DNA from 2 places in the Streptomyces sp. NPDC050674 genome. Region 1 is predicted to be linked to the other one. Evidence: predicted binding sites of a transcription regulator. Region 1 holds the regulator's gene; the other holds the start of a gene.
The links. The regulator HrcA, encoded in region 1, represses chaperone genes, less so after heat shock. The targets are predictions, from matches to a motif close to TTNGCACTCNGNNNNNCNGAGTGCNAA.
Positions count from the first base shown of each region.

Region 2: the regulator HrcA is predicted to act here: its motif matches at 6,355-6,381, upstream of groES (co-chaperone GroES).

Region 1 is NZ_JBFAIG010000006.1:120,741-135,346, reverse strand. It holds gene AB0I06_RS12660 (AMP-dependent synthetase/ligase) at 1-395, shown strand, start outside; gene AB0I06_RS12655 (response regulator) at 461-931, opposite strand; gene AB0I06_RS12650 (HAMP domain-containing protein) at 928-5,043, opposite strand; gene AB0I06_RS12645 (SpoIIE family protein phosphatase) at 5,146-7,449, shown strand; gene hemW (radical SAM family heme chaperone HemW) at 7,477-8,709, shown strand; gene AB0I06_RS12635 (DUF3097 domain-containing protein) at 8,810-9,613, opposite strand; gene AB0I06_RS12630 (MBL fold metallo-hydrolase) at 9,645-10,376, opposite strand; gene hrcA (heat-inducible transcriptional repressor HrcA) at 10,547-11,563, shown strand; gene dnaJ (molecular chaperone DnaJ) at 11,563-12,699, shown strand; gene AB0I06_RS12615 (nitronate monooxygenase) at 12,777-13,850, shown strand; gene AB0I06_RS12610 (16S rRNA (uracil(1498)-N(3))-methyltransferase) at 13,847-14,587, shown strand.
Region 2 is NZ_JBFAIG010000005.1:280,153-294,758, forward strand. It holds gene AB0I06_RS11565 (LysR family transcriptional regulator) at 1-404, opposite strand, end outside; gene AB0I06_RS11570 (MOSC domain-containing protein) at 486-1,154, shown strand; gene AB0I06_RS11575 (SDR family oxidoreductase) at 1,249-2,022, shown strand; gene AB0I06_RS11580 (ester cyclase) at 2,132-2,839, shown strand; gene AB0I06_RS11585 (hypothetical protein) at 2,976-4,031, opposite strand; gene groL (chaperonin GroEL) at 4,207-5,832, opposite strand; gene groES (co-chaperone GroES) at 5,947-6,255, opposite strand; gene AB0I06_RS11600 (polysaccharide deacetylase family protein) at 6,425-7,174, opposite strand; gene AB0I06_RS11605 (polysaccharide deacetylase family protein) at 7,171-8,109, opposite strand; gene AB0I06_RS11610 (methyltransferase domain-containing protein) at 8,228-9,388, shown strand; gene AB0I06_RS11615 (sigma-70 family RNA polymerase sigma factor) at 9,392-10,615, opposite strand; gene AB0I06_RS11620 (YciI family protein) at 10,741-11,097, opposite strand; gene AB0I06_RS11625 (LCP family protein) at 11,239-12,288, opposite strand; gene AB0I06_RS11630 (LacI family DNA-binding transcriptional regulator) at 12,562-13,626, opposite strand; gene AB0I06_RS11635 (glycoside hydrolase family 3 N-terminal domain-containing protein) at 13,799-14,606, shown strand, end outside.

The sequences.
Region 1 (14,606 bases):
TCGCCCCGGCGGAGGTCGAGGGACAGTTCAAGGCGGTGTGCCCGTACGTCTCCAACATCCTCGTGCACGGGGCCGACCGGAACTTCTGCACGGCGCTCATCGCGCTGGACGAGCCCGCGATCACCGAGTGGGCCAAGGAAAACGGTCTCGAAGGCACGTCGTACGCGGAGATCGTCGCCGCGCCGCAGACCGTCGAGATGGTCGACGGTTATGTGAAGCAGCTCAACGAGGGGCTTCAGCGCTGGCAGACCATCAAGAAGTTCCGTCTGCTGCCGCGTGACCTCGACATCGAGCACGGTGAGATCACGCCGAGCCTGAAGCTGAAGCGGCCGGTGGTCGAGCGCGAGTACAAGCACCTGATCGAGGAGATGTACGCGGGCTCCCGCGAGGCGTAGGGGGTCGCGGGGGCTGTGTGGCAACCTCGGGTTCGTCGGGGTCGTCCGCGCGGTTCCCCGCGCCCCTAACCGCGTTCCCCCGCTCGGCGTCTGAGGTCCTGGATCTCCCTCTTCAGACGCTCCACCTCTCTTCCCTTGCGGTAGAGGTCCAGGAAGACGCTGACCTTGGCCCTGAGGACCCACGGGTCGAAGGGCTTGGTCAGGTAGTCGGCGGCGCCGGTGGCGTAACCGCGGAAGGCGTAGCCGGAGTCGTCGTCCGTGCCGGTGAGGAAGATGATCGGCACGTCCCGGGTCTGGTCGAGGCGTTTGATCTGGGAGGCGGTCTCGAAGCCGTCCATGCCGGGCATCCGGATGTCCAGCAGGACCAGGGCGATCGGCTGCCGCAGCAGGGCCTTCATCGCCTCCTCGCCCGAACGGGCCCGTATCAGCGGCTCGTTGAGGGAGGCGAGGACGGCCTCCAGGGCGGTCAGGTTGTCCTCCATGTCGTCGACCAGGAGGATTCCGGCGCGTCCGGGATCCAAGGCGGCGCCGCTCATGCCTCTTCGTCCGTGCCCTCGGGGTCCAGCAGCGCGCACACGACCGTCAGCAGGCCGTCGATGTCCACCGGTTTGGGCACGTACTCGTCGGCGCCGCGGGCGATGGACTTCTCCCGGTCACCGGGCATCGCCTTGGCGGTCAGCGCCACGATCGGCAGCTCCGCCCAGCGCGGGGTGCGGCGGATCGCGGAGATGGTCTCGTAGCCGTCCATCTCCGGCATCATGATGTCCATCAGGACCAGTGCGACGTCCGGGCTGCGCTCCAGCGTCTCGATCCCCTCGCGGCCGTTCTCCGCGTACAGCACGGTCATGCCGACCCGGCCCAGGACATGGGTGAGGGCGAAGACGTTGCGGATGTCGTCGTCCACGATCAGCACCCGCCGCCCGGCCAGGACCCGCCCCGGCCTGCCGGTCGTCCACGCCTCCAGCCTGGTGGGTGCGGGCCACCCGTCGTCCGTGTCCTGCGCGACCGGGAAGGACGCGGCGGCCGGCCGGAGCGGCAGGGGCAGGCCGGCGCGGTCCTCCGGGAGCGGCACGGGAGCCGGGTGGCCGGGGCTGACGACGGGGACGTAGAGGGTGAACGTGGAGCCCCTGCCGGGTTCGCTCTCGGCGACGATCCGGCCGCCGAGCAGGCCCGCGATCTCCCGGCTGATGGACAGGCCGAGGCCGGTCCCGCCGTACTTGCGGTTGGTGGTGCCGTCGGCCTGCTGGAACGCCTCGAAGATCACCGGGAGTTTCTCCGGCGCGATCCCGATGCCGGTGTCGGACACGGTGAAGGCGATGACGTCGTCGCTGTCCCGGACTCCCTCACTCCCGGATTCGCTCGTACGGGTGGACCCCCATCGGTGCTCGGTGTCCTGCACCCGGTCCACCCGCAGCTCCACCTTGCCGTTCGCGGTGAACTTGATCGCGTTGGACAGCAGGTTGCGCAGGATCTGCTGGAGCCGCTGCTCGTCCGAGTACATCTCGCGCGGTACGTCCTCACCGACCGCCACCTCGAAGGCGAGACCCCGGTCCAGGGTGAGCGGGCGGAAGGTGGCGTGGACGTAGTCGAGCAGCTTGATCAGCGGCAGCCGCTTGGGGCGCACGTCCATCCGGCCGGCCTCGATCTTCGACAGGTCCAGGATGTCGTTGATCAGCTGGAGGAGGTCCGAGCCCGAGCGGTGGATCGTCGTCGCGAACTGCACCTCCTGGTCGGACAGCCGGCCGTCGGGGTTGTCGGAGAGCAGCCGGGCGAGGATCAGCAGGGAGTTCAGCGGCGTGCGCAGCTCGTGCGACATGTTCGCCAGGAACTCCGACTTGTACTGCGAGGACGTGGCCAGCAGGGCGGCCTTCTCCTCCAGTTCGGCGTTGGAGCGCTGGAGTTCGCCCTGCTGCTTCTGGAGTTCGTCCGAGCGTTCCTGGAGCTGCATGGCCAGGCGCTGGGACTCGCCGAGCAGGGACTCCGTGCGGGAGTTGGCGATGATCGTGTTGATGGCGACGCCGATGGTGTTGACGAACTGGTCGAAGAACGCCAGGTGCACATCGGAGAAGCGGGAGAAGGAGGCGAGTTCGATGACGCCGAGGAGCTTGTCCTCGAAGAGGATGGGGATGATGACGATCGTGGTCGGGGCCGCTTCCCCCAGCCCGCTGTTGATCTTTATGTAGTCGGGCGGTGCGCCCTCCACCAGGATCCGCTTCTTCTCCCGGGCCGCCTGGGCGACCAGGCCGTGCACGGGCAGGCCGCCGGTCTCGACGGTCGCGTCCTGGGCGGCGCCGTAACCGGCGATGAACGCCAGACCCTTGGTGGGCACCGTCGCTCCGTCCTCCTCGGGATCGGCCAGGTAGAAGGCGCCGTACTGGGCGTTCACCAGCGGCGTCAGCTCGCGGAGTATCAGGTCGGCGACCTCCATCAGGTCCCGGTGGCCCTGCATCAGCGCGGCGAGCCGGGCCAGATTGGACTCCAGCCAGTCCTTCGCGCGGGTCGTCTCGCGCAGGTTGGCCACCATCAGGTTGATGTTGTCCTTCAGCTCGGCGACCTCGCCCTGCGTCTCGACCGTGATCGAGCGGGACATGTCGCCCTGGGCCACGGCGGAGGCGACCTCCGCGATCGCGCGGACCTGGGTGGTGAGGTTGGAGGCGAGTTCGTTGACGTTCGTCGTCAGGCGCTTCCAGGTGCCGTAGACGCCCTCGACCCGGGCCTGGCCGCCGAGCCGGCCCTCGCTGCCCACCTCGCGGGCCACGCGCGTGACCTCCGAGGCGAACGAGGACAGCGTGTCGACCATGGTGTTGATGGTGGTCTTCAGCTCCAGGATCTCGCCGCGCGCGTCCACGTCGATCTTCCGGGACAGGTCGCCCTGCGCCACGGCCGTCGCGACCTGGGCGATGTTGCGCACCTGGGAGGTGAGGTTGTCGGCCATGTAGTTGACGTTGTCCGTCAGGTCCCGCCAGACGCCGGAGACACCCAGCACCTGGGCCCGGCCGCCGAGCCGGCCGTCGGTGCCGACCTCGCGGGCCACGCGCGTGACCTCGTCGGCGAAGGCCCGCAGCTGCTCCACCATCGTGTTGACGGTGTCCTTGAGTTCGAGGATCTCGCCGCGCGCGTCGACCGTGATCTTCTTCGACAGGTCGCCGTTGGCCACGGCCGTGGTGACCTGGGCGATGTTGCGGACCTGGGAGGTCAGGTTCAGCGCCATGAAGTTGACGTTGTCGGTGAGGTCCTTCCAGACGCCGGAGACGCCGCGCACCTGGGCCTGGCCGCCGAGGTTGCCCTCGGTGCCGACCTCGCGGGCGACGCGGGTGACCTCGTCGGCGAAGGCGGACAGCTGGTCCACCATCGTGTTGATCGTGGACTTCAGCTCCAGGATCTCGCCCTTGGCCTCCACCGTGATCTTCTTGCCGAGGTCGCCCTGGGCGACGGCGGTGGAGACCAGGGCGATGTTGCGGACCTGGGAAGTGAGGTTGTCGGCCATGAAGTTGACGTTGTCGGTGAGGTCCTTCCAGACCCCCGAGACGCCCCGGACCTGAGCCCGGCCGCCGAGGTTGCCCTCGGTGCCGACCTCGCGGGCGACCCTGGTCACCTCGTCGGCGAAGGCGGACAGCTGGTCCACCATCGTGTTGATGGTCGACTTCAGCTCCAGGATCTCGCCCTGCGCGTCGACCGTGATCTTCTGCGACAGGTCGCCGTTGGCCACGGCCGTGGTGACCTGGGCGATGTTGCGGACCTGCGAGGTCAGGTTCGACGCCATGAAGTTGACGTTGTCGGTGAGGTCCTTCCAGACGCCGGAGACCCCCCGGACCTGGGCCCGGCCGCCCAACCGGCCCTCGGTGCCGACCTCGCGGGCGACGCGGGTGACCTCGTCGGCGAAGGCGGACAGTTGGTCGACCATGGTGTTGACGGTCAGCTTCAGCTCCAGCAGCTCGCCGGTCGCCTCCACCGTGACCGTGCGGGTCAGGTCGCCGCGGGCCACCGCCGTCGTCACCGCCGCGATGTCCCGGACCTGGGCCGTCAGCCGGGACGCCATCGTGTTGACGGCCTCCGTCACGTCCCGCCAACTGCCCGACAGGCCCTGCACCTTGGCCCGGCCGCCGAGCCGGCCCTCGGTGCCCACCTCACGCGCGACCCGCGTCACCTCGCCCGTGAACAGGGAGAGCTGGTCCACCATCTTGTTCACGGCCAGGCCCAGACGCCGCAGGTCACCGCGCAACTGGCGGGTGCCGTCGTGCAGGTCCACCCGCTGGGTGAGATCCCCGCCGGCCACCGCGTCCAGCACCCGCGTGGCGTTCGCCGCCGGGGCGACCAGGGCGTCGAGCAGCTGGTTCACGTCGTCGACCCGGGACGTCCACAGGCCCTGGCCCGGGCTGGCCGAGAGCCGCTCGTCGAGCCGGCCGTGCCGCACCAGCTCCCGTCTGACGCGCCGCACCTCGGAGGTGAAGTGGACGCTGCGGTCCATGATCTGGTTGTGGATGGCGGTGAGTTCGGCCACCAGCCCGTGGCCGGATTCCGGCACCTTGGTGAAATCGCCGTCGCGTGCCGCTGTCATGGCGGCGAGCAGGGGACGCAGATCGGATGCACGAATCTGACCGTCTCCGTACCGGTCTTCGACCACAGGAGTAGCACTGTTCTCACTCATGGCGGCCCACTTCGGTAACTCGGCGCTTATGGGCGCGGTCAGTCTGTCACTCTGTCGGCATCGACTGTGGCGTATTCGTACGAACTGCCCGGGGAGCTGTCCATGGGGGCCATTCCGACGCAACGGGAGACCGCCTCCCGTGCCTCAGAAGCGCCTGCGCACGCCGGAGTGACACCCGTGCCGGTCCAAGAGGGGCCCGTTTCCGAGGAGCCGGCGCCGCCCGCGGAGGTGCCCACACCGTCCGCCGGGGCGTTCGCCCCCGATCCCTGCGCGCCTGCTCACGCGGCGCCCGAAACGGCTCAGGGAGCGCTCACGCAGGAGCGTGCGCGGGCGCACGCGACCCTGCCCGGCAGCTCTCTCGCGCCGGGCGCCGCCCGCGCCCTGGTGCGCGCGGCGCTCGCCGAGTGGACCGGGCTCGGCCTGCCCGGCGCCGCGTTCCTCACCGGCCGCATCGCCGACGACGCCACGCTCGTGGTGAGCGAACTGGTCACCAACGCCGTCGTGCACGCCGGCACCGACGTCGAGATGGAGTGCCGGCTGGAGGGCGACACCCCGGACACGGCCGCGGTCGTCGTCGAGGTCTCCGACCACCACCCCTCACGCGCCCCGCGCGGCAGCGAACCGGAGACGCCGCACGACCCGCCGGAGTACGGGCGCGGCCTGCGGCTGGTCGGCGCGCTCTGCGAGGCGTGGGGCATCACCTACCGCACGGGACGGAAGACCGTGTGGGCCCGGCTGCCCGCCGGAGGCTGCGCCGCGGGCGAGCAGATCGAGGCGTACGCCGGGGAGCACGCGCTGGCGCGGGGCCTGCGCATGGCGGAGATCCTCGCGCCCGAACCCCGCCCGGGCGACGAGGCGGGGGACACCGTCCGCGCCTGGCGTGCCGGGGGAGACCTCTGGGACACCGGTGAGGGAGGGGAGACGTGGGACTCACGGGAAGGCGGCGAGGCCCGCGAGTGGCCCGACCTGCGCGAGCCCCGCGACCTGCGCGACTGGAACGACTTACGGGACTGGCGGGACCGGCACGAGAACCGGCAGGGGCGCAACGGACCCGACGGCGCCTGGCTCGGCCGCGGCGCCCTCTCCTTCCTCGCCGAGGCCTCCGACCTGCTCGCCGGGCAGCTCGACGAAGACCTGGTCGCGGCCCTCGCCGGACAGCTGATCGTGCCCCGGCTGGCCGACTGGTGCGCCGTGTGGCTGGAGGACGAGGCCACCGGCGGCGGCTGGGGTGGCTCGGCGGGCGCGGGCGGAGCGCGGCTCGCCCGGGTCTGGCACGGCAGCGAGAACCGCATCGAGGAACTGCGCCGCGCCCTGGAGAAGAACCCGCCGCAGCCGTTGGACCCGGTCGGGGCGGCCCCGTTCGAACGCGGCCGGGAACAGGGCGGTTCCGGGCCCGCCGCCTACCCGTGGCCCGGGGAGGCGCTCGCTGACGAACCCGGCGAGCCCGGCGCGGCCCTCGCCTACCGGCTGGTCGCCGGCGGCCGCCCGCTGGGCACCCTCGTCATCGGCAGGTCCGGCGCGGCCGGCTTCCTCGACGAGATCACCGGCCTCGTCGAGGACCTCGGCCGCCGGGTGGCCCTCGCCATCGGCGCCGCCCGCCAGTACGCCCGCCAGGCCACCATCAGCGCCGTGCTCCAGCGCGGCCTGCTGCCCGGCGCCGTGGCCGAGATCCCCGGCATGCGCAGCGCCTTGGTCTACGAGCCGTACGACAAGGGCGGGCCCAGCGGCGACTTCTACGACCTGTTCCCGGCCGGCGACGGCCGCTGGTGCTTCGCCGTCGGCGACGTCCAGGGCAAGGGGCCCGAGGCGGCCGTCGTGATCGGCCTGGCCCGGCCCTGGCTGCGGCTGCTGGCCCGCGAGGGCTACCGGGTCGCCGACGTCCTCGACCGCCTCAACCAGCTGCTGCTCGACGACGCCACGGAGGCGGCCGACGCGGCGGCCCGGGCGCTGGTGGCCGCGGGAGCCCGGCCGACCCCGCCCGGCGACGGCCCCCAGACGCGCTTCCTGTCCCTGCTCTACGGCGAGCTGGTGCCCTTCGACGGCGGTGTCCGCTGCACCGTCGCCTCCGCCGGGCACCCGCTGCCCCTGCTGCTCGGCGCGGGCGGCGAGGTCCACACGTGCGCGCAGCCGCAGACCCTCCTCGGCGTCGTCGAGGACGCCACCTACACCAGCGACACCTTCGAGCTGCGCTCCGGCGACACCCTGCTGTGCGTCACCGACGGCGTCACCGAGCGCCGCTCGGGCTCCCGCCAGTTCGACGACGGTGACGGGCTCGCGGCGGCCCTGGCCGGGTGCGCCGGGCTGGACGCCGAGCTGATAGCCGAGCGGATCAAGCGGCTGGTGCACGAGTTCGGGGCGCGGCCACCGGCGGACGATCTCGCGCTGCTGGTGCTCCAGGCGGACTGACCGCGCGGGTGCTGGACAATGGAGGGCATGCCTTCCGCACTCCCCGACGGCGAGCCCGTCCCCGACGACGGCGCGCTGCCCGCCTCCGCGCTCGCCGGGGCCGCCGACCGCCCGCTCGGGTTCTACCTGCACGTCCCGTACTGCGCGACCCGCTGCGGCTACTGCGACTTCAACACGTACACGGCGACCGAGCTGCGCGGCACCGGCGGCGTGCTGGCCTCCCGCGACAACTACGCCGAGACGCTGGCCGACGAGATCCGGCTGGCGCGCAAGGTGCTGGGGGACGATCCGCGACCGGTGCGCACGGTGTTCGTGGGCGGGGGCACCCCCACGCTGCTGGACGCCGGTGACCTCGTCCGGATGCTGAAGGCCGTCCGGGACGAGTTCGGACTCGCGGACGACGCGGAGGTCACGACCGAGGCGAACCCGGAGTCCGTCGATCCCGCGTATCTCGCGGCGCTGCGCGAAGGGGGCTTCAACCGGATCTCCTTCGGGATGCAGAGCGCGCGGCAGCACGTGCTGAAGGTGCTGGACCGCACGCACACGCCCGGGCGGCCCGAGGCGTGTGTGGCGGAGGCCCGCGCGGCCGGGTTCGAGCACGTCAACCTCGACCTGATCTACGGCACACCCGGTGAGTCCGACGACGACTGGCGGGCCTCGCTGGACGCGGTGCTGGGGGCCGGGCCGGACCACGTCAGTGCCTACGCGCTGATCGTCGAGGAGGGCACGCAGCTGGCCCGCCGGATCCGGCGCGGCGAGGTGCCGATGACCGACGACGACGTGCACGCCGACCGGTACCTGATCGCGGACGAGGTGCTCTCGGGCGCGGGCTTCGAGTGGTACGAGGTGTCGAACTGGGCGACCTCGCCGGCCGGGCGGTGCCTGCACAACGAGCTGTACTGGCGGGGGGCCGACTGGTGGGGGGCCGGACCCGGGGCGCACAGCCATGTGGGCGGGGTGCGGTGGTGGAACGTGAAGCATCCGGGGGCTTACGCGGCCGCGCTGGCGGCGGGGCGGTCGCCGGGGGCCGGGCGTGAGGTGCTGTCGGAGGAGGACCGGCGGGTCGAGCGGATCCTGCTGGAGCTGCGGCTTCGGGAGGGGGTGCCGTTGTCGCTGCTGCGGGAGGAGGGGCTGGCGGCCTCGCGCAGTGCGCTGTCGGACGGGCTTTTGGAGAAGGACCCGTACGACGAAGGGCGGGCCGTGCTCACACTGCGGGGGCGGTTGCTGGCGGACGGGGTTGTACGAGACCTCGTGGACTGAGGTGCTCGGGGTGGGGGCTGCGCCCACCCGTGCCGCCCTCAGCGGCACGCATGCCCGCAGCTGGGTGTGGCTGTGGCGCCGTGTCCGCAGCCGAGAGCAGCTACGGCGCCGTGACGAAGTCGATCAGTTCCTCGACCCGGCCCAGCAGCTCCGGCTCCAGGTCCTTGTACGAGTGGACCCCCGACAGGATCCGCTGCCAGGCCGCGCCCGTGTTCTCCGGCCAGCCCAGCGCCCTGCACACGCCCGTCTTCCAGTCCTGGCCGCGCGGGACGCGGGGCCAGGAGCCGATGCCCAGGGACGACGGCTTCACCGCCTCCCAGATGTCGATGTACGGGTGGCCCACGACCAGGGCGTGGTCGCTGGTGACGGCGTGGGCGATGCGCCACTCCTTCGAACCCGGGACCAGGTGGTCCACCAGGACGCCGAGGCGGGCGTCCGGGCCGGGGGCGAAGCTCTCGACGATCGACGGCAGGTCGTCGACGCCCTCCAGGTACTCCACCACCACGCCCTCGATGCGCAGGTCGTCGCCCCACACCTTCTCGACCAGCTCGGCGTCGTGGCGGCCCTCGACGTAGATGCGGCCGGCGCGGGCCACGCGGGCGCGGGCGCCGGGGACGGCGACCGAACCGGAGGCCGTGCGGGTGGGACGCGCGGGACCGCCCGGCGCGGGGCGGACCAGGGTCACCACCCGGCCCTCCAGCAGGAAGCCGCCCGGCTCCATCGGGAACACCCGGTGCTTGCCGAAGCGGTCCTCCAGCGTCACCGTGCCCGCCTCGCAGCGGATCACCGCCCCGCAGAAGCCCGTCCCCGGCTCCTCCACCACCAGGCCCGGCTCCGCCGCGACCTCGGGGACCGGCTTCGGCTTCTTCCACGGCGGGGTCAGATCGGCGGAGTACTGGCGCATTCGAATGACGATAGGAGAAGGCGGACGGCGATCACCGCGACACGCCGAAACGCGCCGCCAGCGCGTCCCGTTGGGCCCGCACGAACGCCGCGTCCACCACCGCTCCGTGACCGGGCACGTACACCGCGTCCTCGCCGCCCAGGCCGAGCAGCCGGTCGAGGGCGGCAGGCCAGTGCGACGGCACCGCGTCGGGACCCGCCTGGGGCTCGCCGGACTCCTCGACCAGATCACCGCAGAACACCACCTCCGGATCACCGGGCACCAGCACCGCCAGGTCGTGCGCGGTGTGCCCCGGCCCGACGTTCGCCAGCAGCACCTGCCGGCCGCCGCCCAGGTCGAGCGTCCGCTCGCCGGAGACCGGATGGCCGGGCGGGACCAGCCGCAGCGACGCCTCCTCCGCCGTGGGCGCCGCCAGCCCGTTGCGGACCGCGTCCGCGCGCAGCTCCTCCCGGTCCCGCACCCGTGTCAGCACCGCGTCCACGCCCACCGCCCCGAACACCTCCGCGTCCGGGAACGCCGCCGCCCCGAAGACATGATCGAAGTGCGCATGGGTCAGCGCGAGATGTGTCACATGCTGCCCCGTGAGCGATCGCGCCTGGGCGCGCAGCTTCGCGCCCTCCGCGAGACTCGACCCCGCGTCGATCAGAAGGGCCGCGCCCTCCCCGGCGACCAGGCCCGCCGTGCAGTCCCACACCGGCAGCCGGCACCGCCCCACTCCGGCGGCCAGGCGCTCCCATCCGAGGTCTTCCCAAGTCACCGTCATGCGGCGACGCTAGCGGTGCGCCCCGTCCGGGCACGGCACCGCACGACCAGCCTTGCCGGGGGAGTACCCCACCGCCGTACACTGGGCCGGGGAATGCTGGCACTCGCACGCGCAGAGTGCCAGGCCGGACCGGCCGGGCAAGCAGGCGAAGACTTCTGGAGGTGTGCGCGATGCTCAGTGAACGCAGGCTCCAGGTGCTGCGCGCCATCGTCCAGGACTACGTCGGCACCGAGGAGCCGGTCGGCTCCAAGGCCCTCACCGAGCGGCACAACCTCGGCGTCTCCCCGGCGACCGTGCGCAACGACATGGCGGCCCTGGAGGACGAGGGGTACATCGCCCAGCCGCACACCAGCGCCGGGCGCATCCCCACCGACAAGGGCTACCGGCTGTTCGTCGACAAGCTCGCCGGCGTCAAGCCGATGACCGCGCCCGAGCGGCGCGCGATCCAGAACTTCCTGGAGGGCGCCGTCGACCTCGACGACGTCGTGGCGCGCACGGTACGGCTGCTCGCGCAGCTCACCCGCCAGGTCGCCGTCGTGCAGTACCCGTCGCTGACCCGCTCGACCGTGCGGCACGTGGAGTTGCTCTCCCTGGCGCCCGCGCGGGTGATGCTCGTGCTGATCACGGACACCGGGCGGGTCGAGCAGCGGGTGGTGGACTGCCCGGCGCCCTTCGGCGAGGCCTCGCTCGCGGATCTGCGCGCGCGCCTCAACAGCCGTGTGGCGAACCGCCGTTTCGCGGATGTGCCGAGTCTGGTGGAGGATCTCCCGGAGGCGTTCGAGCACGAGGACCGGGGTACGGTCTCCACGGTGCTCTCCACACTCCTGGAGACGCTCGTCGAGGAGAACGAGGAGCGGCTGATGATCGGCGGCACCGCCAATCTGACCCGCTTCGGTCATGACTTCCCCCTCACGATCCGGCCCGTGCTGGAGGCGCTGGAGGAGCAGGTCGTGCTCCTCAAGCTGCTCGGCGAGGCGAAGGATCCGGGCGTGACCGTACGGATCGGTCACGAGAACGCCCACGAAGGACTCAACTCCACGTCCGTCGTGTCGGTCGGCTACGGTTCGGGCGGCGAGGCAGTCGCCAAGCTCGGCGTGGTCGGACCGACCCGCATGGACTACCCGGGAACGATGGGAGCGGTACGCGCAGTGGCACGGTACGTCGGACAGATCCTGGCGGAGTCGTAGTGGCCACGGACTACTACGCCGTACTCGGCGTGCGCCGCGACGCGTCGCAGGAAGAGATCAAGAAGGCCTTCCGGCGGCTCGCCCGCGAGCTGCACCCGGACGTCAACCCCGATCCGAAGACCCAGGAGCGGTTCAAGGAGATCAACGCCGCTTACGAGGTGCTGTCGGACCCGCAGAAGAAGCAGGTCTACGACCTCGGCGGCGATCCGCTCTCGCAGTCCGGCGGCGCCGGCGCGGGCGGCTTCGGAGCCGGCGGCTTCGGGAACTTCTCGGACATCATGGACGCGTTCTTCGGCACGGCGTCGCAGCGCGGACCGCGCTCGCGCACCCGCCGCGGCCAGGACGCCATGATCCGCATCGAGATCGAGCTCGACGATGCCGCCTTCGGTACGACCAAGGACATCCAGGTCGACACGGCCGTCGTCTGCAACACCTGCAACGGCGAGGGCGCGGCCCCGGGCACCTCCGCCCAGACGTGTGACATGTGCCGCGGCCGCGGTGAGGTCTCGCAGGTCACCCGGTCCTTCCTGGGCCAGGTCATGACCTCGCGCCCCTGCCCCCAGTGCCAGGGCTTCGGCACGGTCGTGCCCACCCCGTGCCCCGAGTGCGCGGGCGACGGCCGCGTCCGGTCCCGCCGCACGCTCACGGTCAAGATCCCGGCCGGTGTGGACAACGGCACCCGCATCCAGCTCGCCGGCGAGGGCGAGGTCGGCCCCGGCGGTGGCCCGGCCGGTGACCTCTACGTCGAGATCCATGAACTGCCCCACGCGCAGTTCCAGCGCCGCGGCGACGACCTGCACTGCACGGTCACGCTCCCCATGACGGCGGCGGCCCTCGGCACCAAGGTGCCGCTGGAGACGCTGGACGGCATGGAGGAGGTCGACATCCGCCCGGGCACCCAGTCCGGCCAGTCGATCCCGCTGCACGGCCGGGGCGTCACACACCTGCGCGGCGGCGGACGCGGCGACCTCATCGTCCACGTCGAGGTCCAGACCCCGACCAAGCTCGACCCCGAGCAGGAACGCCTGCTGCGCGAGCTTTCCAAGCTCCGCGGCGAGGAACGGCCCACGGGGCAGTTCCAGCCCGGTCAGCAAGGGCTGTTCTCGCGGTTGAAGGACGCCTTCAACGGGCGCTGAGACCGGGCGTGCTTCTGGTCTATGCCAGTCGGCAGGCCGAGTTCGGAGTAGTGCGGAGGACGTGACAACATGCCGTCATGTCCTCCGCACTGACCGATCTCTTCCCCCACCCGATCGTGCAGGCCCCCATGGCGGGCGGCGTCTCCGTGCCGCAGCTCGCCGCCGCCGTGTGCGAAGCGGGCGGGCTCGGCTTCCTCGCCGCCGGGTACAAGACCGCCGACGGGATGTACCAGGAGATCAAGCAGATCCGGAGCCTCACCGGCAGGCCCTTCGGCGTCAACGTCTTCATGCCGCAGCCCGAGTACCCCGACCCCGCCGCCGTCGACGTCTACGCCCACCAGCTGGCCGGCGAGGCCACCTGGTACGAGACCGAGCTCGGCGATCCGGACAGCGGACGCGACGACGGCTTCGAGGCCAAGCTCGTGGTGCTGCGCGACAACCCGGTGCCGGTGGTGTCGTTCCACTTCGGTGTCCCGAGCCGTGAGGTCGTCGACACCCTGCACCGCGCCGGCAGTTTCGTGCTGGCCGCCGCGACCACCCCGGACGAGGCACGGGCCGTGGAGCGCGCGGGCGCGGACGCGGTGATCGCGCAGGGCGTCGAGGCCGGCGGTCACCAGGGCACCCACCGGGACATCCCCGAGACGGACGGGTCCGGCATGGGACTGCTGTCGCTGATCGCCCAGGTGCGCGAGGCCGTGAACATCCCGATCATCGCCGCGGGCGGCATCATGCGCGGCGGCCAGATCGCCGGAGTCCTCGCGGCGGGCGCGAGCGCGGCCCAGCTGGGCACCGCCTTCCTCGCCACGCACGAGTCGGGCGCGCACCCCCTGCACAAGCAGGCGCTGACCAACCCCCTGTTCGTGCGCACGGAGTTGACCCGGGCGTTCTCCGGCCGTCCGGCACGTGGCCTCGTCAACCGGTTCGTGCGCGAGCACGGCCCGTACGCGCCCGCCGCCTACCCCGAGATCCACCACCTCACCTCGCCGCTGCGCAAGGCCGCCGCCAAGGCCGGTGACGCGCAGGGCATGGCTCTGTGGGCCGGCCAGGGGCACCGGATGGCGCGGGAGCTCCCCGCCGGGCAGCTGGTCGAGGTGCTGGCCGGTGAACTGGCCGCCGCCCGTGCCGCGTTGACGGGCGGTGGCGTGCTGTGACCGCGCCGGTGTTCGTGGTCGAGCGCGTCGAGGCGGGCGGTGGCGGACGGTACGTCCTCGACGGGCCCGAGGGGCGGCACGCCGTCTCGGTGAAGCGGCTGCGCGCCGGTGAGGACGTCGTCCTCACGGACGGGGCCGGGCGCTGGGCGGACTGCGTCGTGCTCGACACCGAGGGCAAGGACCGGCTGATCCTGCAACTGGACGCGGTGCACGAGGAGCCGCCGGAGCAGCCGCGGCTCACCGTCGTCCAGGCGCTGCCCAAGGGCGACCGGGGGGAGCTGGCCGTCGAGACGATGACCGAGACCGGCGTCGACGCGATCGTGCCCTGGGCGGCGTCGCGCTGCATCACGCAATGGAAGGGCGAACGCGGGCAGAAGGCGCTGGGCAAGTGGCGCGCCACCGCCCGTGAGGCCGGCAAGCAGTCACGCCGGGTGCGCTTCCCGGAGGTGGCGGAGGCGGCCACGACCAAGCAGGTCGCCGCCCTGCTGGCCGGGGCGCGGTTCGCGGCCGTGCTGCACGAGAGCGGGGACACGCCGCTGGCCACGGCCGACCTGCCGGCCACCGGCGACATCGTGCTGGTCGTCGGGCCCGAGGGGGGCGTGGCGCCGGAGGAACTGGCGCTGTTCGAGGAGGCGGGGGCGAGGCCGTACCGCCTCGGGCGCAGTGTGCTGCGCACATCGACCGCCGGGACGGCCGCCGCGGCCGTGCTCCTGGCACGCACCGGACGTTGGTCCTGACCCCGTCCCGACCCCCTGG
Region 2 (14,606 bases), on a different contig from region 1:
CCGACGGAGGCGGGCGGCTCGGCCTCCTCCAGGGAGACACGGGTGCCGGGGTGTGCCTCGCGCAGCGCGGCGAGGGCCGTGGGCACGAGGGTGGAGCTGCCGCTGGGGAAGGAGACGAGCCGGACCCGGCCCGCGCGCAGCCCGGCGATGGCGGCGACCTCCTCCTCGGCCGCCGTGAGCCCGGCGAGGATCCCGGCGGCGTGCCGCACCAGGGCCTCACCGGCCTGGGTCAGACGCATCTCCCGTCCGGTGCGGATCAGCAGCGGTGTGCCGACGGAGGTCTCCAGGGCCTTCATCTGCTGGCTGACGGCGGGCTGGGTGCAGCCCAGCTCACGGCCCGCGGCGGAGAAGGAGCCGGTGGTCGCGACGGCGCGCAGGACACGGAGATGACGAGCTTCGATCACCCTTCGAGGATAAGTCACCCTTTGACGCCGCCGCCGATAATGCGTCGACGCTTTGGGGGCCGGTCGCCTACCGTGCGGTGCATGAGGCTTCTGTCAGTGAATCTGGGCCATGCCGTGGCCGTGCCCTACACGGACAACCCGGAGGGTGTGACCGGGATCGACAAGCGGCCGGTGGACGGGCCGGTGCGGGTGTCCGCGCCCGGGCCCAAGGGCATCGGCGGCAGCGGGCTGGCCGGGGACGCGGTGTGCAAGCTGGAGCACCACGGCGGTGACGACCAGGCGGTGTACGCCATGGCCCGCGAGGACATGGACGAGTGGGAGCGCGAGCTGGGCCGGACGCTGGCCGACGGCGCGTTCGGCGAGAACCTCACGACCCAGGGCCTGGACGTGTCCGGCGCGCTGATCGGCGAGCGCTGGCGCATCGGTCCCGAGGTGGTGCTGGAGATCACCTCCGGGCGGATACCGTGCCGTACGTTCCAGGGCCACATGGACGAGAAGGGCTGGGTGAAGCGGTTCACGCGGCGGGGCGCCCCGGGGGCGTACCTGCGGGTGATCGTGCCCGGGGAGATCCGGGCGGGCGACGCCGTCGAGATCGTGCGCCGGCCCGATCACGACGTCACCGTGGCCCTGCAGTTCCGGGCGGTGACGACCGAGCGGACGCTGCTGCCGCGTCTGCTGGCCGCGGGCGAGGCGCTGCACCCGGAGTTGCTGCGGACGGCACGGGAGTACCAGGCGAAGTACGGGTCCTGACGCCCGCTCACCACGCCCGTGTTCACCGACCCTTCACCACGGACGGCCCCACGGGGAAGCGGACCCACGCAGTCCAGGTCACTAACCTTCTGCCATGACAACGGCTCTGATTACGGGATCGACGGCAGGCATCGGGGCCGCGTTCGCGCGGCGACTGGCGGCCGACGGGCACAACCTGGTGCTGGTGGCCCGGGACACCAAGAGGCTCCGGGAACAGGCGACCGAGCTGCACGACCGGCACGGCATCGAGGCGGAGGTGCTGACGGCCGACCTGGCCGAGGACGAGGGCATCGAGGCGGTGGCCGCCCGCCTCGGTGACCGCAAGAACCCGGTCGACCTGCTGATCAACAACGCCGGGTTCGGCAACAAGGGCCGGTATCTCGACGTCTCCATGGCCGACGAGCTGCGGATGCTGAAGGTGCACTGCGAGGCGGTGCTGCGGCTGACGTCGGCGGCGACCGGGGCCATGCGCGAGCGCGGCCGCGGCGGCGTCGTCAACGTCGCGTCGGTGGCCGCCTTCGTCCCGCGGGGCACCTACGGCGCCTCCAAGGCCTGGGTCGTGCAGTTCACGCAGGGCGCGGCGCGCGACCTGGCGGGCAGCGGCGTACGGCTGATGGCGCTCTGCCCGGGGTTCGTGCGCACCGAGTTCCACGAGCGGGCCGGGATGGGCACGGACAACATCCCGGGCTGGATGTGGCTCGACGCGGACAAGCTGGTGGCGGCGGCGTTGCAGGATCTGGCGCGCGGCAAGACGCTGTCCATTCCGGACCCCCGCTACAAGGCTCTGATGGGGGCGGCGAAGCTGGTGCCGCGGGGGATGCTCGGGGCGGTGTCGTCCAGGACGGGACGCAAGTACGGGCCGCAGTAGGCGCACGCGGGCGGCCCGGCCCGCTCCTCCCCCGGCCGGGAGGCATCCGGGCCGGCCCCTTGGGACAATGGAGCTGTTCAGCCGGACCCGGGGGGCCGGAGGCGAGACCATGACCTTCGTACAGCTCATCGAATGCAGGACCAGCCGGCTCGACGAGATGAACCGGCTGATGGACCGGTGGGTCGAGCAGACCAAGGGGAAGCGGACCGCGTCGCACAGTGTGGTGGCCAAGGACCGGGCCGACGCCTCGCACATCGTGGAGATCGTGGAGTTCCCCTCGTACGAGGAGGCGATGCGCAACTCCGGGCTGCCGGAGACCGACCGGATCTTCCAGGACATGGTGGCGCTCTGCGACGAGACGCCGGTCTTCACGGACCTGGACGTGGTGCGGGACGAGCAGCTGTACGCGGCCACCGCGCGCAGGTTCTTCGAGCTGGTGGCCGGCCGGGGAGACGCGCCGCCGATGAACGACGTCTTCATCGAGGACTACCACGACCACGATCCCGCCAATGTGCAGGACACCATCGGGCTGGACGCGATGCGGCGCGAGGTGGAGGTGTGGCGGGGCGGGTTCGACTTCTCCTTCACCATCGAGGACCAGATGGCCCAGGGCGACCGGGTGTGCACCCGGTGGACCTTCCGGGGCCGCCACACCGGTGACTTCCTCGGCATCCCGCCGACCGGGCAGGACGTCACCATGACCGGCACGACCATCCACCGCTGCACACCCGACGGGAAGATCGCCGAGGGCTGGTGGCAGTACGACCGGCTGGGGCTGATGCAGCAGCTCGGGGCGCTGGAGCCCACGGAGCTGTGACCCTGCGGCGCTCCGTTCGGTCAGCCGGCCCGGCGGGCGGCGGTGCGCGCCCGCCGGGGACCGGGCGGGCGGCGTTGCGGCCGTGGAGCCGCCGGGTGAAGGGCTCGGGACGGGGAGGGGTACGGCCGCCGGCCGGCTAGTCGCCTCCGCCGCCGCCCCCTCCGTCGCCACCACCGCCGCCGTCGCCGCCGCCCCCGCCGCCGTCGCCCCCGTCCCCGCCGTCGCTGCCCCAGCCGTCGCCGCCGCCGGGTTCGTTGTCGTCGCGGTCCGTGCCGAGGTTGCTGAACCAGGGGCGCTCCCAGAGGTCGTCGCCCGTGTTCCGGCGGGAGCTCACGGCGCGGAACCTGGCCAGGCCCGTGGTGTCACCGAGGCCGAAGGACACCGCGACCGCGTGGGCCATCACGGCGTCCAGGGGGTCGGGGCTCTCGTGGTGCACGTCGGCCAGCGGCAGCAGCACCGAGCCCGGCGTGGGGCCGGACCGCCGTGAGGGGCGGGTCAGCAGCGCGACCCGCTGGTCGTCGCGCAGCAGCCACGAACTCACGGCGTTCTCGCGACGCAGGGTCCAGAGCCGGTCCGGCAGGGCGATCTCGACCTTGCTCTTGGACTTGCGCACCTTCTTGCGCAGTTCGAGCCGTGCGGTGACGTCACCGACGGCCATGACCAAGCCGTTGGCCCGGTCGGCGCTGTCGGGGCGGTAGCCGTACGGTGCCCACAGGCGCACCTTGGGGGCGCGCGGGCCCCAGACGTCCACGCGTACCGAGCGCCGGTCCACGGCGACGGTCACCTGTCCGGCGGGACCGGGCGCGTGGCGGCGCGCGATCCACAGCGGTACGCCCTCCGCCTGTGCCTGGGCGGCGAGGTCGGCCACGTGGTCCGGCCCGCCGCACCGGCGCACCGCCAGTTCGCCCAGCGCGCGGGCGAAGCCGGCAGCCTGACGGACCTTCAGAGGGGTGGTGGTGCCGGTCACGCGGGTGACCGGGACGACGCCGGGGCCCTGGGGCAGCATCCCCAGGGGGCGTTCGGTGCCCCCGCCGCCGAGCCAGTGACCCCGCAGGAACGCGTCGGCCATGGCGGCGAGGTTCAGCTCGTCCGGCGGGGTCGTCCTGCCGCCCCTGCGCAGTGCGTCCTCGGTGAGCCGCACCGTCCGCGCCAGCGGGTTGCGGGACCGCTCCCCGTAGAGCACCTGGTTCATCCCTGCCCCCTCATGATCCGGCTGCTGTGGGGGTAGACCGTCGACGGCCCCCGCCCGGTTCCCGGACCGGTGGTGGACGGCACACGGCGAAGGCCCGGCAGCCCCGTCTGGCGGGGTGCCGGGCCTTCGCTCGGGCTCGGACGAGCTGACGTCGTCAGCCCTCAGCCGTCATGCCTCAGTGGGAGTGGCCGTGGCCGTGGCCCGCGGCGGCCGGCTCCTCTTCTTCCTTCTTCTCGACGACCAGGGTCTCGGTCGTGAGGAGGAGGGAGGCGATGGAGGCGGCGTTCTCCAGGGCGGAGCGGGTGACCTTCACCGGGTCGATGACGCCGGCCTTGACCAGGTCGCCGTACTCGCCGGTGGCGGCGTTGAAGCCCTGGCCCTTGTCGAGCTCGGCGACCTTCGAGGTGATGACGTAACCCTCGAGACCGGCGTTCTCGGCGATCCAGCGCAGCGGCTCGACGGCGGCCTTGCGGACGACCGCGACACCCGTGGCCTCGTCGCCGGTCTTGCCGAGGTTGCCCTCGAGGACCTTGACGGCGTGGACCAGCGCGGAGCCACCACCGGAGACGATGCCCTCCTCGACCGCGGCGCGGGTCGCGGAGATGGCGTCCTCCAGACGGTGCTTGCGCTCCTTGAGCTCGACCTCGGTGGCGGCACCCACGCGGATGACGCACACGCCGCCGGCCAGCTTCGCGAGGCGCTCCTGGAGCTTCTCGCGGTCCCAGTCGGAGTCCGTGGTCTCGATCTCGGCCTTGATCTGGGCGACGCGGCCCTGCACGTCTTCCTTGTTGCCGGCACCGTCGACGAGGGTGGTGTCGTCCTTGGTGACGGTGACGCGGCGGGCGGAGCCGAGGACGTCCAGGCCGACCTGGTCGAGCTTGAGGCCGACCTCCTCGGAGACGACCGTGGCGCCGGTGAGGACCGCCATGTCCTGGAGCATCGCCTTGCGGCGGTCACCGAAGCCGGGGGCCTTCACGGCGACGGCGTTGAACGTGCCGCGGATCTTGTTCACGACCAGGGTCGACAGGGCCTCGCCCTCGACGTCCTCGGCGATGATCAGCAGCGGCTTGGAGGCGTTGGCCTGGATGACCTTCTCCAGCAGCGGCAGCAGGTCCGCGATGGCGGAGATCTTGCCCTGCGTGATGAGGATGTAGGGGTCGTCCAGGACGGCTTCCATGCGCTCCTGGTCCGTCACGAAGTACGGGGACAGGTAGCCCTTGTCGAAGGCCATGCCCTCGGTGAAGTCCAGCTCCAGACCGAAGGTGTTGGACTCCTCGACGGTGATGACACCGTCCTTGCCGACCTTGTCCATCGCCTCGGCGATGAGCTCGCCGACCTGGCTGTCCTGGGCGGACAGACCGGCGACGGCGGCGATGTCGGACTTCTCGTCGATCGGCCGGGCGGTCGCGAGGAGTTCCTCGGAGACCGCGGCGACGGCCGCGTCGATGCCCTTCTTCAGGGCGGCCGGGGAGGCACCCGCGGCGACGTTCTTCAGGCCCTCGCGCACGAGCGCCTGGGCGAGCACGGTCGCGGTGGTCGTACCGTCACCCGCGATGTCGTTGGTCTTGGTCGCCACCTCCTTGACCAGCTGGGCACCGAGGTTCTCGTACGGGTCCTCGACCTCGACCTCACGGGCGATGGTCACACCGTCGTTGGTGATGGTGGGAGCGCCGAACTTCTTGTCGATGACGACGTTGCGGCCCTTGGGGCCGATCGTCACCTTGACCGTGTCGGCAAGCTTGTTGACGCCGCGCTCGAGGGCGCGACGGGCGTCCTCGTCGAACTTCAGGATCTTCGCCATGGGAGCGTGAGCCCTCTTCCGGAATCAGGGGTTACGGCACTGCGCCCCGGGCGCCCGGCTCAATAGCGATCGCGGGGGCCAGGGGCGCAGTTCAAAGCAAGGTGCTGGGGTGAATTACTTCTCGACGATCGCGAGCACGTCGCGGGCCGAGAGGACGAGGTACTCCTCGCCGTTGTACTTCACCTCGGTGCCGCCGTACTTGCTGTAGAGCACGACGTCGCCGACGGAGACGTCGAGCGGAAGACGGTTGCCGTCCTCGAAGCGGCCCGGGCCCACGGCCAGGACGACGCCCTCCTGGGGCTTCTCCTTGGCGGTGTCCGGGATGACCAGGCCAGAGGCGGTGGTCTGCTCGGCGTCGAGCGGCTGGACCACAATGCGGTCCTCGAGCGGCTTGATGGCAACCTTGGAGCTGGTGGTCGTCACGATCCGACCTCCCCCTTCGGAGATCTCACGGGGTTAACTGTCTGAGGTGGCGACCAGGTCGATCCGTCGTCGCGGGTGCCGGACCTGCCCGTCGCTGTGTTGGCACTCTCCTAGGGGGAGTGCCAGAGCCGAGACTATGACTGCGATTAGCACTCGGTCAAGCGGACTGCTAATTGCCGGCCGCGCGTCGGCCGGGCGTTCCCTCCAGGTAGTCCTCCAGCCGCCCCACCCGCAGGCCCTTCCGCTCGATCTCGCGCAGCAGCCGCACGGTCCGCCGCGCCAGGGTCGGGGAGGCCGTCTCGCCCGACGGCACCGAGACGATGTCACCGGCCCGCAGCCCGGAGCGGCCCCGGGCGTACGTCAGTTCGCCCTCGGCGTTCAGGGTCGCCCGCCACAGGACGACGGTTGTGATGCCGCAGTCGGCGGCTGCGCGCAGGGTCACCCGGTCGTAGGTCCCGTAGGGCGGGCGGAAGAGGCGGGGTGTGATGCCGAAGCGGGCGCGCAGTTTGTGCTGCTGGCCGCAGATCTCGGCGCGCTGTCCGGCGTAGGGCAGGCCGCGCAGGGCGGAGTGGTCGAGGGTGTGGTTCTGGAGGGAGGCGCCGACCGCGCGCAGCCGGGCGAAGTGGCCGTAGCCGGGGCCCACGACGCTGTCGGTGAGGAACATGCTGACCGGGAGCCGCCGTGTGCGCACCAGGCCCACGAAGCGGGGGTCGCGTTCGGCGCCGTCGTCGTAGGTGAGGAAGACGACCGGGTCGCGGGTGGCGACGTGGTCCACGACGGGCGGCAGCGGGTGTGTGCCGCCCGCCGCGCGGGCCGGGTCCTGGGCCCGGCCGTCGGCGGTGCCGTGCCGCTCCCCGGCCGCCCCGGCGCAGCCGGCCAGCAGGGCCGCGCACAGCACGGCGGCGGCCTGGCGCCTCACAGGTAGTCCTCCAGCCGCCCGACCGCGTACCCCTGGGCCGTGACGTTGTTCAGGAAGCGGCGGACCATGTCGGCCATCGTTCCCTTCCACTGGTCGCGGCCCCGGAAGTGCGTGAGGACGATGTCGCCCGGGCGCAGCTTGCGGTCCGCCTCGCGGTACTCCCAGTGGTCGGCGAAGACCTCCTCGTTCCACAGCGGGGCGTACACGATGCCGCAGGTCTTGGCGGCGCGCAGGGTCGCCCGGTCGTAGCTGCCGTAGGGCGGGCGGAAGAGGACCGGGCGGGTGCCGAACCGCCGCTCCAGGTAGCGCTGCATGCCGCAGATCTCGCGCTTCTGCGCCTGGTACGACATGCCCCGCAGGTTGGGGTGGTAGAGCGTGTGGTTGTTCAGGACCACGCCCCGGGACTGCATCTTCCGGAAGTAGCGGGTGTCGTCCTTGACCAGGTAGCCGCTGAGGAAGGCGGTGTACGGGACGTCCAGCTCGCTCATCATCCGCAGGAACGCGGGGTCCTTCTCGGCGCCGTCGTCGATGGTGAGGAAGACGACCTTGTCCCGGGTGGGGATCCGGGTGAAGACGGGTGGGAGGCCCAGCTCCCGGTGGTCCTCCACCTCGAAGCCCTTGCGGGTCCTGATCCTCGGCTTGTGCGCGGGGGGCGGCGGGGCGGAAAGGGGCACCTTGCGCAGGCCGAAGCGGCGCGCGGCGGCGACGCGGGCGGCGTGCGCGGCGCGCAGCTTGGTGGCGTAGGAGTCCAGTGCGCGGGCCGGGGGCGCGTCGAGGGGCTGCTGGCCACCGGCCGGGGTGACCCGATCGCTGTCGTCGCCCATCGCGCAGCCGGAGGCGATGGCGGCGAGGACGAGCACGGCGAGGACGATCCGGGCACCGGCGGGCACCCGCCCCACTGCCCGGCTTTTGTCATTTTGTACGACTGCTCGCATGATGCCGGATCCTCGCAGCCCCCTCGGGCCGGTCCGGCCCGACACCGCGGCCGGGGCCCCACCGTCCACCGACTGGCCCACACTCCTGCCGCCCGCCGGCGTGGCCGACAATGATCCGGTGAACGACCTCGCCCCCCTCCTCACCCCCGAAGGCCGCGCCCTCCTCGACGAGGTGCGGGACACCGACCCGGCGCGGGAGCTGGCCGTCGCGACCCGGCTGCGCCGCGAGCACCCCGCCGAGCTGGTGTCGGCGGCGCTGGGGCAGGCGCGGCTGCGGCAGCGGGCGGCGGTGAAGTTCGGGGCCGAGGACGCGGGCCGGATGTTCTTCACGCCGAACGGGGTCGAGCAGTCGACCCGGGCGAGTGTGGCGGTGTACCGGGCCCGGCGCATGGCCGAGCTGGGCATCACCTCGGTCGCCGACCTGTGCTGCGGCATCGGCGGCGACGCGATCGCGCTGGCCCGCGCCGGGATCCGGGTCCTGGCCGTGGACCGCGACCCGCAGACCGCCGCGGCTGCCCGGGCCAATGCCGACGCGCTGGGGCTGGCGGACCTCGTCGAGGTGCGCGAGGCGGACGTCACGGACGTGGACACGGCCGGTTTCGACGCCGTGTTCGTCGACCCCGCCCGGCGCGGCGGCCGGGGCCGGATCTTCGACCCCGAGGCCTATTCACCGCCGCTGTCCTGGGCGGTCTCCGCCGCCCGCACGGCCCCGCACGCCGCGTTGAAGATCGCCCCCGGCATCCCGCACGAGGCGGTCCCCGAGGACGCGGAGGCCGAGTGGATCTCCGACGGCGGGGACGTCAAGGAGGCGGTGCTGTGGTTCGGCACCGCGCCCGGGGCGGTCCGGGCCACCCTCCTGCCGGGCCCGCGGACCCTGCTCTCACGCGGCCTGCCCGACCCGGACGTCCGCCCGCCGGGCCGCTACCTCTACGAGCCCGACGGCGCGGTGATCCGGGCCCATCTGGTCGCCGAGGTGGCCGACCGGGTCGGCGGCGGGCTGCTCGACGCGACCATCGCGTACGTCACCGCCGACGCCCTGCACCCGACGCCGTACGCCACGGCCTACGAGATCACCGACCATCTGCCCTTCAACCTCAAGAAGCTGAAGGCGCTGCTGCGGGAGCGGGGGGTCGGCACGCTGACCGTGAAGAAGCGGGGCTCGGCGGTGGAGCCGGAGGAGCTCCGCAAGAAGGTCAAGCCGCAGGGCCCGCACGCCGCCACGGTATTCCTGACCCGGGTCGCGGGGGCGCCGGCGATGCTCATCGGGCATCCCGCCTGACCCTCACGGCCGGTGCGCGGCCCGGCCCAGCAGCAGCGCCCGCTCCCGCTCGTTGCGGGTCAGGGAGGCCGCCCGTGCGAACTCGGCCCGGGCCTCCCGGGCACGTCCGAGGCGGGCGAGGAGGTCGCCGCGGACGCTGGGCAGCAGGTGGTAGTCGCGCAGGGCGGGGTCGCCGGCCAGGGCGTCGACGAGGGCGAGGGCCGGGCCCGGACCCTCGGCCATCGACACGGCCACCGCGCGGTTCAGCTCCACGACCGGGGACGGGGAGCGGGCGGCCAGGAGGGTGTAGAGGGTGGCGATGCGGGACCAGTCGGTCTCCTCGTAGGTGTACGCGTGCGCGTGGCAGGCGGCGATGGCCGCCTGGAGGGTGTACGGCCCCGGGGCGCCCGAGGAGGTGGCCTCGGCCCGGCCCAGCGCGGCGACGCCGCGGGCGATGAGCATGCGGTTCCAGCGGGAGCGGTTCTGATCCTTCAACAGGACCGGCTCGCCGGACGGGCCGGTGCGGGCCGCCGTACGGGAAGCCTGCAACTCCAGGAGCGCGGTGAGGCCGTGCGCCTCGGGTTCCTTCGGCACGAGGGCCGTCAGGACCCGGGCCAGGCGCAGGGCGTCCTCGCACAGCGACGGGCGGAGCAGGTCGTCGCCGGCCGTGGCGGCGTAGCCCTCGTTGAAGATCAGGTAGATGACGTCGAGGACCGAGCCGAGCCGGGCCTCCCGGTCGGGGCCCCGAGGCACTTCGAAGGCGACGTTCTTCGTCGCCAGGGTGCGTTTGGCACGGACGATGCGCTGCGCGACCGTGGGCTCCGGGACCAGGAAGGCCCGGGCGATCTCGGCCGTGGTCAGACCGCCGAGCAGGCGCAGGGTGAGGGCGGTGCGGGCCTCGGTGGACAGCACGGGGTGGCAGGCGGTGAAGACCAGGCGGAGCAGGTCGTCGTCGATGTCATCGGGGTCGGCGGGCTCCTCCGGAGCGGCCGTGGCCGAAAGGTCGCGGCCGATCTCCGCCAGCTTGCGGGCGTAGTTCTCCCGGCGCCGGACCAGGTCCACGGCCCGGTGCCGGGCGGTGGCCATGAGCCAGGCGCCCGGATTCTCGGGCACCCCGTCCCGCGGCCACCGCTCCAGCGCCACGACCAGCGCGTCCTGCGCGATCTCCTCGGCGAGACCGATGTCCCTGACAACCCGGGCGACACCGGCGATGATCCGGGGCGACTCCATGCGGAAAACGGTCTCGATGGCCTGGGCGGTCCGGTGGCCGGCCGGGGACGGCGGGTCCGGCGCCGGTTGCCGGGCCGAGGTGGGCTGCGGGGTCACAGTCCACCATCAGACACCCGTCGGGACGCCCGGCCAAGCGGGGGCGGTCAGTCCTCGGCGATCTGCCGGACCTCGGCGGTGATCGTCCAGTGGTCCTCGTGCAGGGAGAGGAACCGCTTGGTCCACTCGATCGCCTCGGCCTTGTCCTTGCACTGGCTGATCGAGTAGCCGCCGATGACCTCCTTGGACTCGGTGAACGGCCCGTCGGTGACGGACAGCTGACCGCCCTCCCAGGTCACCCGGCTGCCGTCCGACGTGGGCGTGAGCCCGGCCGTGTCGAGCATGACGCCGGCCTTGGTGATCTCGTCCAGCAGCTTGCCCATCCGCTCCATGAGCTCCGGGCTGGGGCCCTCGGCGGGGGCGTTCTCCTCGTCGATGCGGATCAGGGTGAGAAAGCGCGGCATGGTGACTCCTCGGGGGTCTGCGCGGCGGGGTCCTTCCCCGCTCTCACCCCTGCGTCGATCGGGAGACCACCGGATCGACATCCCTCGCCGAATTCCTCCGAAAAACTTTCCGCGGGCTCTTCCGGGACGCGTCGGCGCAGGTCAGCGCAGCGACTCCCACAGCTTGCCCGCCTCGGGTTCCTCGGCCACCACCCGGTTGGGATCCGACGGCGCCCGCACCACCGGCATCATCACCGTCCGCACCCCGCTCGCCGACAGGCCCTTCAGGCTGCGTCCGAGCCGGGTCAGTTCGGCGAGGGAGTCCAGGCCCGTGTCGGTGGTGAGGCCGGTGGTCGCCGCGTCCGCGACGCGGTACAGCTTGGCCGGGTCGGTCAGCAGGTCCTGGGAGGCGATCTGCTCCAGCAGCGCCTTCACCAGCTTCTGCTGGAGGCCTATGCGGCCGAGATCGCTGCCGTCGCCTATGCCGTGCCGTGTGCGGGCCAGGGCGAGGGCCTGGGTGCCGTTCAGGTGGTGGGTACCCGCCTTCAGCCGCAGATGGCTGTCCTCGTCGGCGATGTCCTCGTCCGTGGTGACGGTCACCCCGCCGAGCGCGTCGACGAGCTTGGCGAAACCGGAGAAGTCGATCTCCAGGTAGTGGTCCATGCGGATGCCGGTGAGCGACTCGACGGTCTTCACCGCGCAGACCGGACCGCCCACCTCGTACGCGCTGTTGAACATGGAGCGGTGGGCGACCGCCGTCGAGCCGCCGGACGGCCGGGGGCAGGACGGGCGCGTGACCAGGGTGTCGCGCGGGATGCTCACCACCGTCGCGGTCGTCCGCCCCGCGTCCACATGGACGACCATCGCCGTGTCGGAGCGGGCGCCGGAGCTGTCGCCGCCGCCGAGCCTGCGGTTCTCCTCACCGCTGCGCGAGTCCGAGCCGAGCACCAGGAGGGTGAGCGGCTCGCTCGGCAGGACGGGGCCCGCGGGCGACGGCGTGGTCACCGGCTTCGGCGGCCGGTCGTCGCCCAGCGCGTTGTCGATGTCGACGCCGGTGATGTTGTCGGTGAGGTGCCAGTAGGCCCAGCCGGCGGCCCCGGCTCCCAGCACCAGCGTCCCCGCAAGGATGAGGCCGGCGATCTTCAGCGCTCTCGACCGCCGGCCCACTTCTGCGCCCTCGTCCCCGTGGTCTTCCGTCACAGGCAGGAACATAAGTCCGAATTATTACGGGCAGGGAGTGCAGGGCGTCCTTTCTTGGGAAATTCTCAGATTTTCGGACCCCGGCCCACCTCGGGGTCACCACGGGCACCGAAGTCCTCCCGCTTCACGCGCCGTTGAGCCCGCACACCACCGAACCGCCGTCCGGCACCGAGCCGGTGACCCCGATCTCCAGGGTCTCGTCGCACTGCCGCCGAAAGTTTCGGTGACGCAGCCGATTGGCTTCGGCGCGGGGCGGAGGGGCCGCCGTGCCCGTCGACGCGGCCGTTACGCCTGCGCCGGTTCCGCCGTGCTGCTGCGCACCACCAGGCTCGTCGCCAGCTCCACCCGGGTCGCCGCCAAGGTCCCCTCGTCCCGCCCGAGGTCGAGGACCAGCTTGGCCGCCGCCTCGGCCATCTCCGTCAGCGGCTGCCGTACGGTCGTCAGCGGCGGCCCCACCCAGGGCGCCACCGGCAGGTCGTCGAAGCCGACCACGCTCAGGTCCTCCGGGATCCGCAGCCCGAGCTCGCGCGCGGCCTCGTACAGCCCGAGCGCCTGGAGGTCGTTGCCGGCGAAGACCGCGGTCGGCCGGTCCGGGCGGCGCAGCAGTTCCAGGCCCTGCCGGTAGCCGGCCTCGTGGTGGAAGTCGCCGGTCGCGATCAGCGCGGGATCGACCGGGAGCCCGGCCGTCTCCAGCGCGGCCCGGTAGCCGTCGATCCGGGCCCGGCTGCACATCATCCGCGAGGGCCCGCTGATCGCGCCGATCCTGCGGTGCCCCAGCTCGACCAGATGCCGGGTGGCGGCGAGACCGCCCTGCCAGTTGGTCGCGCCGATCGAGGGCACGTCGGCGCCCGGGTCACCGGCCGGGTCCATCACCACGAACGGGATGGAGCGGCTGGTCAGCAGCGCCCGCTGCGACTCGTCGAGGCCGGACAGGACCAGGATCACGCCGTGCGGCCGGCGCGCGGCGACCTGGTCGGCCCAGGTCCGGCCGGGGGTGAGCCGCCCGGCGCTCTCGGACAGCACGACGCTGAGCCCGGCGTCCCGGGCCACGTTCTCCACGCCCCGGATGACCTCCATCGCCCAGGCGCTCTCCAACTCGTGGAAGACCAGGTCGAGCAGGGGCGAGCGGGTCGCCTCGGCGCGGCGTCGCCGGTAGCCGTGGGCGCGCAGCAGGTCCTCGACGCGGGAGCGGGTGGCCGGGGCCACGTCGGCCCGGCCGTTGAGGACCTTCGAAACAGTCGGGGCCGACACGCCCGCCTCACGGGCGATCTCGGCGAGCGTCGCGGTCTGCGCGGTCCGCCCTTGCGTCCGGGTCTGGGTCCGGCTTTCAGCGGGCTCCGGGGATGTCATGGCGGCGATCGTAACCCTGCGGGCCCCCTTGACGAAGTCCTCAGGGCGCCATAAGTTCCCGGAACATTCGACGTGCATACCGAAACATTCGTAGCAGCGGGCGCGGGGACCGATGGTCAGGGGCTTCCACGCGCTCGTGAGAGGGCCGTCCCGTCCATCCGACAGGAGCTTCATGACCACCGCGCCCTGGCGTGACCCCGCGCTGCCCGCCGCCGCCCGCGTCGACGACCTGCTCGCGCGGATGACCCTGGAGGAGAAGACCGCCCAGTTGTACGGCGTGTGGGTGGGCGCCGCGACGGACGGCGACGGAGTCGCGCCGCACCAGCACGACATGACCGTCGACTACGACTGGGCCGAGCTGATCACCCACGGACTGGGCCAGCTCACCCGCTCCTTCGGCACCGCGCCCGTGGACCCGGCGCTGGGCGCGCAGGCACTGGCCCGCGCCCAGCGCCGTATCACCGAGGCCGGCCGCTTCGGCATCCCGGCGATCGCGCACGAGGAGTGCCTGGCCGGCTTCACCGCCTGGCAGGCCACGGCCTATCCGGTCCCGCTCGCCTGGGGCGCGACCTGGGACCCGCCGCTGGTCGAGGAGATGGCCCGCCGCATCGGCGCCGACCTGCGCTCGGCCGGTGTCCACCAGGGCCTCGCCCCCGTGCTGGACGTCGTGCGCGATCCGCGCTGGGGCCGCGTGGAGGAGACCATCGGCGAGGACCCGTATCTGGTCGGCACGGTCGGCACCGCGTACGTGCGGGGCCTTGAGTCGGCCGGCGTCGTCGCCACGCTCAAGCACTTCGCCGGGTACGCCTCCTCGGCCGGCGCCCGCAACCTCGCCCCGGTCCGGGCCGGTGTCCGCGAGTTCGCCGACGTCACCCTGCCGCCCTTCGAGATGGCCCTGCGCGAGGGCGGCGCCCGCTCGGTGATGGCCGCCTACACCGAGACGGACGGCGTCCCGGCCTCCGCGGACCCCGGGCTGCTGA